DNA from 3 places in the Nonomuraea sp. NPDC050227 genome. Region 1 is predicted to be linked to each of the others. Evidence: predicted binding sites of a transcription regulator. Region 1 holds the regulator's gene; each other region holds the start of a gene.

Region 1 (3,271 bases):
CTCGCCCTCGCCGGCGAGCTGGATGTGGGTGCCGTCCTCGACGCCCGCGGGGATGCGGACCTTGATCGTACGGCGGGTGCGCACCCGGCCGTCGCCCGAGCACTCCTGGCAGGGGTGGCGGATGATGCTGCCGAAGCCGCCGCACTGGGGGCACGGCCGCGAGGTCATGACCTGGCCCAGGAACGAGCGGGTGACCTGGGAGATCTCGCCGCGCCCGTTGCACATGTCACAGGTGTCAGGGTGGGTGCCGGGGGCTGCGCCGGCGCCGTGGCACACCTCGCACAGCACGGCGGTGTCCACGACCAGCTCGCGGGTGGTGCCGAACGCCGTCTCGCGCAGGTCGAGCTCGACCCGGATGGTGGCGTTGCGGCCCCTCCTGGCGCGCGAGCGCGGCCCGCGGGTGCCGCCCGCGGTGCCGAAGAAGGCGTCCATGATGTCGCTGAAGGGAAAGCCCGCGCCGAAGCCGCCGGCGCCCGCGCCCGCGCCGCCGCCGAAGGGGTCGCCGCCCAGGTCGTACATCTGGCGCTTGTTCGGATCGGACAGCACCTCGTAGGCCTGCGTGATCTCCTTGAACCGCTCCTGGGTCTCAGGATCGGGGTTCACGTCGGGGTGCAGCTCGCGGGCGAGGCGGCGGTAGGCCTTCTTGATCTCGTCCTGACTGGCGTCACGGCGCACCCCGAGGGTGGCGTAGTAGTCGCTGTTTGCCACTTATCGACCTCTTAAGATGCAGCCAGGATCTGGCTGACGTAGCGTGCCACCGCGCGTACGGCGCCCATCGTCACGGGGTAGTCCATCCTCGTGGGACCCAGCACGCCGAGCCGGGCCAGTTGGTTGTCGCCAGAACCGTATCCGGTTGCGACGATGGACGTGCCGCGAAGGTAGGGGTTTTCCGAGCCGATGCGCACGGTGAGCGCGGACGGGGTGTCTGTGGATGTCTCGCCGAGCAACCGCATGAGCACGACCTGCTCCTCCAGCGCCTCCAGCACGTCGCGCAGGCCGGTGGAGAAGTCGGCGCCCGCGAGATTGGCCGCGCCGGCGAACACGATCTTCTCGTCATGGCGTTCGACGAGGGTTTCGAGCAGCACCGACAGGATCGTGGCCACGGCGGGCCGGTCCTCGGCGGGCAGCCGCTCGGGCAGGTCGGCGACCAGCTCGGGGACGTTGCTCAGCCCGCAGCCGTCGAGGCAGGAGTTGAGCACCGCGCGCAGATGGGCGATGCGGTCGTCCTCCACCACCTCGGGCAGCTCGATCACGCGCTGCTCGACGCGCCCGGTGTTGGTGATCAGCACGAGCATGACCCGCCGCTCGTTGAGCGGGACCAGCTCGACGTGCCTGACCGTGGAACGGGTCAGCGTCGGGTACTGCACGACCGCTACCTGCCTGGTGAGCTGCGCGAGCAGCCGCACGGTGCGGAAGACCACGTCGTCGAGGTCGACCGCGCCGGCGAGGAAGGTCTCGATCGCCCGCCGCTCGGCCCCCGACAGGGGCTTGACCTGCGAGAGCCGGTCGACGAACAGGCGGTAGCCCTTGTCCGTCGGCACGCGGCCCGCGCTGGTGTGCGGCTGGGTGATGTACCCGTCCTCCTCCAGAGCGGCCATGTCGTTCCTGACCGTTGCCGGGGAGACCTTGAGGTTGTGGCGCTCCGCCAGCGCCTTGGAGCCCACCGGTTCGTTGGTGGACACGTAGTCTTCGACAATGGCGCGGAGCACCGCCAGCTTCCGTTCGTCGAGCACGTGCTCACCTCCTGCCTCTGCCTAACAGGGAAACGACAGGTCTAGCACTCCGTGTTCCCGAGTGCCAAGTGTACGGCTCTCGCCCACAAGGTGCGATAACACCAGGTCCCATCCTGTTGCTAGCGACTTACAAGCGACAGGCCTCACACTTGCCGCATGACCGACAATTCCCAGCCCCCGCAGTACGGACCGCCCCAGGGGCAGGGTCCCTACTACGGTCAGCCGAACCAGTACGCCCAGCCTCCGTACCAGCCCCAGCAGCACGGCCAGCCGCCCTACCAGCAGCAACAGCCGCCCGCCCAGTACGGCCCCCCGCCCCAGTACGACCAGCAGAACCAGTACGGCCAGCAGAACCAGTACGCCCACCCCGACCAGTACGGCCCCCACAACCAGTACGGCGGCCAGCCGCAGTTCCCGGCCAGGATCGACGGCAAGGCGATCAAGCCGCGCCTGTGGTGGATCGCCGTCGTGTGGGCCGTGGCCGTCGTGCTCGGCGTCGTGGGCGTGGTCGTGTTCGCCGGCGGCGTGCTGAGCAGCGTCTCGGACATGGCCCCGACGAGCACGTTCGCGTCGGGCGAAAGCGTGAAGGTCGCGATCGACCCCGCCAAGCGCCCGGCCGTCTACATCGCCACCGACACGCGGGTCAACTACCAGTGCGAGATCTCCGGCGGCCCGGCCCAGGCCAGGCTGGTCAAGGTCTCCGGCACCCAGACGCTCAGCGCCGGCGGCACCACCTGGCAGGAGATCCTCGCCGTCAACGCCCCCGCCAAGGGCGACTACCAGCTGACCTGCGCCACGCAGGAGGAGTCGTCGGCCCGCTTCGGCGTGGGCCGTGACGTGCTGTCCGCGGCGGGCGGCCTGTTCGGCGGGGTGGCGGCGCTGTTCCTGTTCCCCGGCGCCGGCCTGCTCATCGGCATCATCGGCACCGTCGTCGTCCTCGTACGGCGCAGCGGCGCGCGTAAGCGCCTTGCGGTCAGCGGGTGATTTGCTACGGTCCCCGTGTGTACGAGGGCGATGTGCTGGCGGGCAATTGGCGGCGGCCGGGCAAGGGCAAGATCCCGAAGGTGCCCGCCGAACTCGACCTGGTCGTGGAGGACGCCGACAGCGGCTTCTGCGGTGCCGTGGTGGCCTGCGACAAGGAGGCCGTCACCCTGGAGGACCGGTTCGGCAAACGCCGCCTGTTCCCGCTGGCCCCGGCCGCGTTCCTGCTGGAGGGCAGGCCCGTGACGCTGGTGCGCCCGACGGCCGCGGCCCCGGCGGGGCCCAGGCGCAGCGCGTCCGGGTCCATCGCCGTGGAGGGGCTGCGGGCCCGGGTCGCCAAGGAGAGCCGGATCTACGTCGAGGGCGTGCACGACGCCGCGCTCGTGGAGAAGATCTGGGGCCACGACCTGCGGGTCGAGGGGGTCGTGGTCGAGTACCTGGAGGGCGTCGACGACCTGCCCGCCATCGTGGCCGAGTTCGCCCCCGAGCCGGGCCGCAGGCTGGGCGTGCTGGTCGACCATCTGGTGCCGGGGTCGAAGGAGAGCCGGATCGCGGCC
Region 2 (3,271 bases), on a different contig from region 1:
TCTGCCTGGGCGGGCATCGTCATGGCGGCCGCGGCGGCCAGCATGACGGCTCCGAGCCCGAGAACGCGCGCGGTGCGGGAATTCATGTAACTACTCCTTTGTGCGGTGAATCGTCACTTCGTTTCGTTACTGTCCGTAGTCAATAACTACTAAACGTAACGGGACCGGACACAACAAAAGGCGGCCGGATCCTTGGAGATCCGAACCGCCTTCTGATGCGTCAGCGACCAGGCGAGGCCTAGAAGTCCATGTCGCCGCCGCCGGGCATGCCGGCCGGAGCAGCAGGGGTCTTCTCGGGCTTCTCGGCGATGACGGCCTCGGTGGTGAGGAAGAGCGCCGCGATGGAGGCGGCGTTCTGCAGCGCGGAGCGCGTCACCTTGGCCGGGTCGATGATCCCGGACTCGAACATGTTGACGTACTCGCCGGAAGCGGCGTTGAGGCCCTCGCCCGGGGTCAGGTTGCGCACCTTCTCCACGACGACGCCGCCCTCAAGACCGGCGTTGACCGCGATCTGCTTGAGGGGCTCCTCAAGAGCCTTCTTCACGATCGCCGCGCCGGTGGCCTCGTCGCCGTTGAGCTCGAGCTTGTCGAACGCCTTGGCGCCGGCCTGCAGCAGCGCCACGCCACCGCCGGGGACGATGCCCTCCTCGACGGCTGCCTTGGCGTTGCGCACGGCGTCCTCGATGCGGTGCTTGCGCTCCTTGAGCTCGACCTCGGTCGCCGCGCCGGCCTTGATGACCGCCACGCCACCGGCCAGCTTGGCCAGGCGCTCCTGCAGCTTCTCGCGGTCGTAGTCGGAGTCGGTGCGCTCGATCTCGGCGCGGATCTCGTTGACCCGGCCGGAGATCGCCTCGGCGTCACCGGCGCCGTCGACGATGGTGGTCTCGTCCTTGGTCACCACGACCTTGCGGGCGCGGCCGAGCAGGTCGAGGGTGGCGGTCTCGAGCTTGAGGCCGACCTCCTCGGCGATGACCTGACCGCCGGTCAGGATCGCGATGTCGCCCAGCATGGCCTTGCGGCGGTCGCCGAAGCCCGGGGCCTTGACGGCCACGGAGCGGAACAGGCCGCGGATCTTGTTGACCACCAGGGTCGCCAGGGCCTCGCCGTCGACGTCCTCGGCGATGATCAGCAGCGGCTTGCCGGACTGCACGACCTTGTCGAGCAGCGGCAGCAGGTCCTTGTTGGCCGAGACCTTGCTGTTGACGATCAGGATGTACGGGTCTTCGAGAACGGCCTCCATACGGTCGGAGTCGGTCACGAAGTACATCGACGTCATGCCCTTGTCGAAGCGCATGCCCTCGGTGAGCTCAAGCTCCAGGCCGAAGGTGTTGCTCTCCTCGACGGTGATGACGCCTTCCTTGCCGACCTTGTCCATCGCCTCGGCGATGAGCGAGCCGATCTCGGGGTCGGCGGCGGAGATGGAGGCGGTGGAGGCGATCTGCTCCTTGGTCTCCACGTCCTTGGCCAGCTTGGAGAGCTCCTCGCTGACCCGCTCGACGGCGGCCTCGATGCCCTTCTTCAGGGCCATCGGGTTGGCGCCGGCGGCCACGTTGCGCAGACCTTCGCGCACCAGAGCCTGGGCGAGCACGGTGGCCGTGGTGGTGCCGTCGCCGGCGACGTCGTCAGTCTTCTTGGCGACTTCCTTGACCAGCTCGGCGCCGATCTTCTCCCACGGGTCCTCGAGCTCGATCTCCTTGGCGATGGAGACGCCGTCGTTGGTGATCGTGGGAGCGCCCCACTTCTTCTCCAGCACGACGTTGCGCCCCTTGGGGCCCAAGGTCACCTTGACGGCGTCGGCGAGCTGGTTCATACCGCGCTCGAGACCGCGCCGGGCGTCCTCGTCAAACGCGATCATCTTGGCTGCCATAAGGCTAGACCTCCCAGATGCAGGGTGGCGTGTCCTGGACCGAGCCGACGCCCGCGACGGCATAGGCCTGCATCTCCGTTCGGCAGACCCCATCGTCTCGATCCGAGTTGTTGGCACTCTGCCACACAGAGTGCCAACGAACTGTTTAGCACTCTACCCTGCCGAGTGCAAGCCACGGGCACCCCACCCCAGCTCATCGGGCAGGTCATCGGGTGCGCCGGTTCGTACGGCGAGCCGCCCCTGAGGCGCGGCCCGCCGTGCGAAGCCGACGGAGGAAACAGTGGCGAGCCCGTACGGACTGCGCTGCCGCACGTCCCGCCTTGGTGCATACCAGCGAGGGTGAATCAGACCGTGCGGACGGACTCCGCCTGCGGCCCCTTCTGGCCCTGCGTGATCTCGAACTCGACGCGCTGTCCCTGTTCGAGAGAGCGGTACCCGTCCATCATGATCGCTGAGTAATGGACGAATACATCCTTACCACCGTCTACCGCGATGAAGCCGTAGCCCTTGTCCGCGTTGAACCACTTGACGGTGCCCTGCGCCACTTCCGACTCCTCTTACTGGGCTCGCAGATCTCGCCCATTCCTTCGCGAGACCCGTAATCGCATGACTTTTGGGAAAATCAGCCAGACGATCGCCCTCGACCATACCTGTGGCACGGGGTTTGGCAACAGAGTCAACCGACAAAACGCTAATTTCATCGAAGGCTGAGTCGTTCGAGGTTGAATTTGGTTCTAAAACAAGAAGGCGCCCACAAGGGGCGCCTTCAAGAGTCGGTGGTCCGGCGGTCAGCCGCCCGCGACTGCGGGGATGATGGAGATCTGAGTGCCTTCAGGGGCGGGAGTGTCCAGGCCCTCGGCGAAACGGACATCCTCATCACCAACGTATACGTTGACAAAACGACGAATCTTGCCCGATTCATCCAGAATTCTCGCGCCGATCCCCGGGTAGTCGGAGTCAAGCTTGGCGAGAACGTCACGAAGAGTCGCCCCTTCGCCACTCACCTCGGCGTTACCCCCGGTGTAAGTGCGCAGAATGGTGGGAATCCGCACAGAAACGCTCATGGTTTTTGTTGCCTTTCCTGGATTGTCAGACAGTCGCGCGGAACGCGTCGAGAGAGGGCCGGATCACGGCGGTGGGCCGCGCGTCGTCGCTGATCGCGTCGAGCGTCTTCAGGCCGTCGCCGGTGTTCAGGACCACCGTCTCGGCCTCGGGGTCGAGCCTGCCCGTCTCGACGAGCTTCTTCAGCACGCCCACCGTGACGCCGCCCGCGGTCTCGGCGAAGATGCCCTCGGTGGAGGCCAGGAGCTTGATGGCGGCGACGATCTCGGGGTCGGTGACGTCCTCGACGCCCCCGCCCGTGCGCCGGGCGATGTCGAGCACGTACGGCCCGTCGGCGGGGTT
Region 3 (3,271 bases), on a different contig from region 1:
GGCCCGCGCCGGAGGGAACCGGGCGGGCCGTACGGGCGCGGGGGAAACAGCCGGGTCAGTGGCCGTGACCGTGGCCGTGGCCCTGGCCGGCGGCCGGAGCCTCCTCCTCGGGCTTGTCCACCACGAGCGCCTCGGTCGTCAGGAGCATGCCCGCGATCGAAGCCGCGTTCTGCACCGCGGACCGGGTCACCTTGACGGGGTCGATGACACCCTGGGCGATCAGGTCGACGTACTCGCCGGTGGCGGCGTTGAGGCCCTGGCCGGCGGGCAGCTCGGCGACCTTGTGGGTCACCACGTAGCCCTCCAGGCCGGCGTTCTCGGCGATCCAGCGGGCCGGCTCGACCAGCGCGCGGCGCACGACGCCGACACCGGTGGCCTCGTCGCCGGTCAGGCCGAGGTCGTCGAGCTCCTTGCCCACGTGGATGAGGGCCGAGCCACCGCCGGAGACGATGCCCTCCTCGATCGCGGCGCGGGTCGCGGAGATCGCGTCCTCGAGGCGGTGCTTCTTCTCCTTCAGCTCCACCTCGGTGGCGGCGCCGACGCGCAGCACGCACACACCGCCGGCGAGCTTGGCCAGACGCTCCTGCAGCTTCTCGCGGTCCCAGTCGGAGTCGGACTGCTCGATGGCAATCTTGATCTCCTTGACGCGGTCCTCGATCGCCTGCTGGTCGCCGGCGCCGTCGACGATGGTCGTGGCGTCCTTGGTGACGACGACGCGGCGGGCCGTGCCGAGCACCTCGAGGCCGACGTGCTCCAGCTTGAGGCCGACCTCTTCGCTGACGACCTGGCCGCCGGTGAGGATCGCCATGTCCTGGAGCATCGCCTTGCGGCGGTCACCGAAGCCCGGGGCCTTGACGGCCACGGAGGTGAAGGTGCCGCGGATCTTGTTGGTGACCAGGACGGCCAGGGCCTCGCCCTCGACGTCCTCGGCGACCACGAGCAGCGGCTTCTTGGTCTGGGCGACCTTCTCCAGCAGCGGCAGGAAGTCGGCGATGGAGGAGATCTTGCCCTGGGTGAGCAGGATGTACGCGTCCTCCAGGACGGACTCCATGCGCTCGGGGTCGGTCACCATGTAGGCCGACAGGTAGCCCTTGTCGAACTGCATGCCCTCGGTGAACTCGAGCTCCATGCCCATGGCGTTGGACTCTTCGACGGTGAGGACACCGTCCTTGCCCACCTTGTCGAACGCCTCGGCGATCAGCTCGCCGATCTTGGCGTCCTGGGCGGAGATGGTGGCGACGTTGGCGATCTCCTTCTTGTCGCCCACCTCGCGCGCGCTGGCCAGCAGCCGGTCGCTGATCTCCTTGGCGGCCTTGTCGATGCCACGCTTGAGCGACAGCGGCGAGGCGCCGGCGGCCACGTTGCGCAGGCCCTCGCGGACCATGGCCTGGGCCAGCACGGTGGCGGTGGTGGTGCCGTCGCCCGCGATGTCGTTGGTCTTGGTGGCAACTTCCTTGGCGAGCTGGGCGCCGAGGTTCTCGTAGCGCTCCTCCAGCTCGATCTCACGAGCGATGGTCACACCGTCGTTCGTGATCGTCGGCGCACCGAACTTCTTGTCGATGACGACGTTACGGCCACGCGGGCCGAGGGTTACCTTCACGGCGTCCGCGAGGGCGTTGACACCGCGCTCAAGCGCGCGACGGGCGTCCTCGTCGAACTGCAGGATCTTCGCCATGCTGAAAGTCCTCTCCTGGCGTCGAAAGCCCCGGGCCCTCAAGAGCGCCCGGGGCTCGACACAACCGGCTTACTTCTCGATGATCGCGAGAACGTCGCGGGCGGAGAGCACGAGGTACTCCTCGCCGCCGTACTTGACCTCGGTGCCGCCGTACTTGCTGTAGAGGACGACGTCGCCCTCGGAGACGTCGAGCGGAATACGCTTGTCGCCGTCCTCATCCCAGTTGCCGGGGCCCACCGCGAGGACCTTGCCCTCCTGCGGCTTCTCCTTGGCGGTGTCCGGGATGACCAGACCGGAAGCGGTGGTCTGCTCTGCCTCAAGCGGCTGAACCACGATGCGGTCGCCGAGCGGCTTAACGGGAACCTTGGTGGCGGTCGTCACGATCGGACCTCCCCTTCAGATTTGAATGATCTAGAAGAGGCGACCAGCGGGGCCTGCCGTCGCGGGTGTCAGACCTGCCTCGTCGCACGTTGGCACTCTCAAGGTGAGAGTGCCAACAGGAAACATATGCAAGAGGGCCTTGACAGTCAACACGAACGCGTCTGCTCAGAGCGATCAGACGTAGGAACCCTCGGTCAGATCGGCGACGACGCCGGGCCGGGAGGGGTTCCAGCCGAGTTCGGCGCGCGTGCGTGTCGCGCTGATGCGCTGGCCGAGCGCCAGGGCCTCGGCGAAGCCCGCCCCCAGCACCTGGGCCGCCTCGGCCTGCGGCCAGGGCTCGGCCTGCGGCTTGACGCCCGCCGACCGGGCCGCCGCCTCGGCCACCTCGGCGACCGGCACGGCCTCCTCGCTGATGCCGTGGTAGACGCGGGCGCCGCCCCTCTCCAGGACGGCCACGACGAGCTCGGCCAGGTCGTCGACGTGCACGAACGTCCAGGTGTGCGGCTCGCCGCCGGCGGTGACGTAGACCCCGGCGCCGCGCTCGGCGGCCTGCGCGCGCATCATGGCGGGGATGCCGCCGCCGCGCCCGTGGACGACGCCGGGCCGGATCACCGAGCCGCCGCCGTCGATGACCAGCTGCTCGATCTCGTGCCGGTACGCCACGAGCGGAATCGGGTCGGCCGGGCTGTCCTCGTGCCCGTCGGCGGTGGCGCCCAGCACCCACACGCCGCTGGTGAAGACCACCTTCCGGCCCGACGCGGCGAGCACGCCGATCGCGGCCAGGTCGGCCTCCTTGTCGCCGCCGAGCTGGGCGGCGACCACGATGGCGTCGATGTCCGGGGTGATCGCGGCGGCCAGCCCCGCGACGTCGGCCAGGTCTCCGTGACGCTCGTCCGCCACGCCCGGCACGCGCCGGGAGCCGTCGGCGGCGGGCCGCACCAGGACGGCCACCTCGTGCCCCTGCTCGGCCAGCCGCTCGACCACCGCGCCGCCGATGTACCCCGTCGCGCCCAGCACCAGCACCTTCATGATGAACCTACCTCGAAAATTTCTACGTTGAACATTTCGACGTCGTGGACAGTACCGCACGACGCCGAACATTTCAACGTCGAAGCTTTGGTAGGGTGAGCCCCGTGGATGACGCGGTGGACGTGATTCTCGGACAGTGGGCGCGGACACGGCCCGACGTCGACGTGTCCCCGATGGGCGTGATCG

Evidence for each region. The regulator HrcA, encoded in region 1, represses chaperone genes, less so after heat shock. The targets are predictions, from matches to a motif close to TTGGCACTCTCNNNNNGAGAGTGCCAA.
Region 2: a site for HrcA is predicted at 1,978-2,004, ahead of groL (chaperonin GroEL). Genes of this name have one in related genera too.
Region 3: a site for HrcA is predicted at 2,146-2,172, ahead of groES (co-chaperone GroES). Genes of this name have one in related genera too.

Annotation. Positions count from the first base shown of each region.
Region 1 covers NZ_JBITJF010000005.1:364,178-367,448, forward strand. Annotated here, with positions in the region: gene dnaJ (molecular chaperone DnaJ) at 1-708, opposite strand, end outside; gene hrcA (heat-inducible transcriptional repressor HrcA) at 720-1,733, opposite strand; gene ACIBK9_RS21990 (hypothetical protein) at 1,890-2,717, shown strand; gene ACIBK9_RS21995 (DUF3097 domain-containing protein) at 2,735-3,271, shown strand, end outside.
Region 2 covers NZ_JBITJF010000006.1:609,852-613,122, forward strand. Annotated here, with positions in the region: gene ACIBK9_RS26340 (hypothetical protein) at 1-86, opposite strand, end outside; gene groL (chaperonin GroEL) at 239-1,867, opposite strand; gene ACIBK9_RS26350 (cold-shock protein) at 2,212-2,412, opposite strand; gene ACIBK9_RS26355 (MoaD/ThiS family protein) at 2,656-2,931, opposite strand; gene thrC (threonine synthase) at 2,957-3,271, opposite strand, start outside.
Region 3 covers NZ_JBITJF010000016.1:56,148-59,418, reverse strand. Annotated here, with positions in the region: gene groL (chaperonin GroEL) at 56-1,675, opposite strand; gene groES (co-chaperone GroES) at 1,745-2,059, opposite strand; gene ACIBK9_RS44850 (NAD-dependent epimerase/dehydratase family protein) at 2,231-3,085, opposite strand; gene ACIBK9_RS44845 (MarR family winged helix-turn-helix transcriptional regulator) at 3,190-3,271, shown strand, end outside.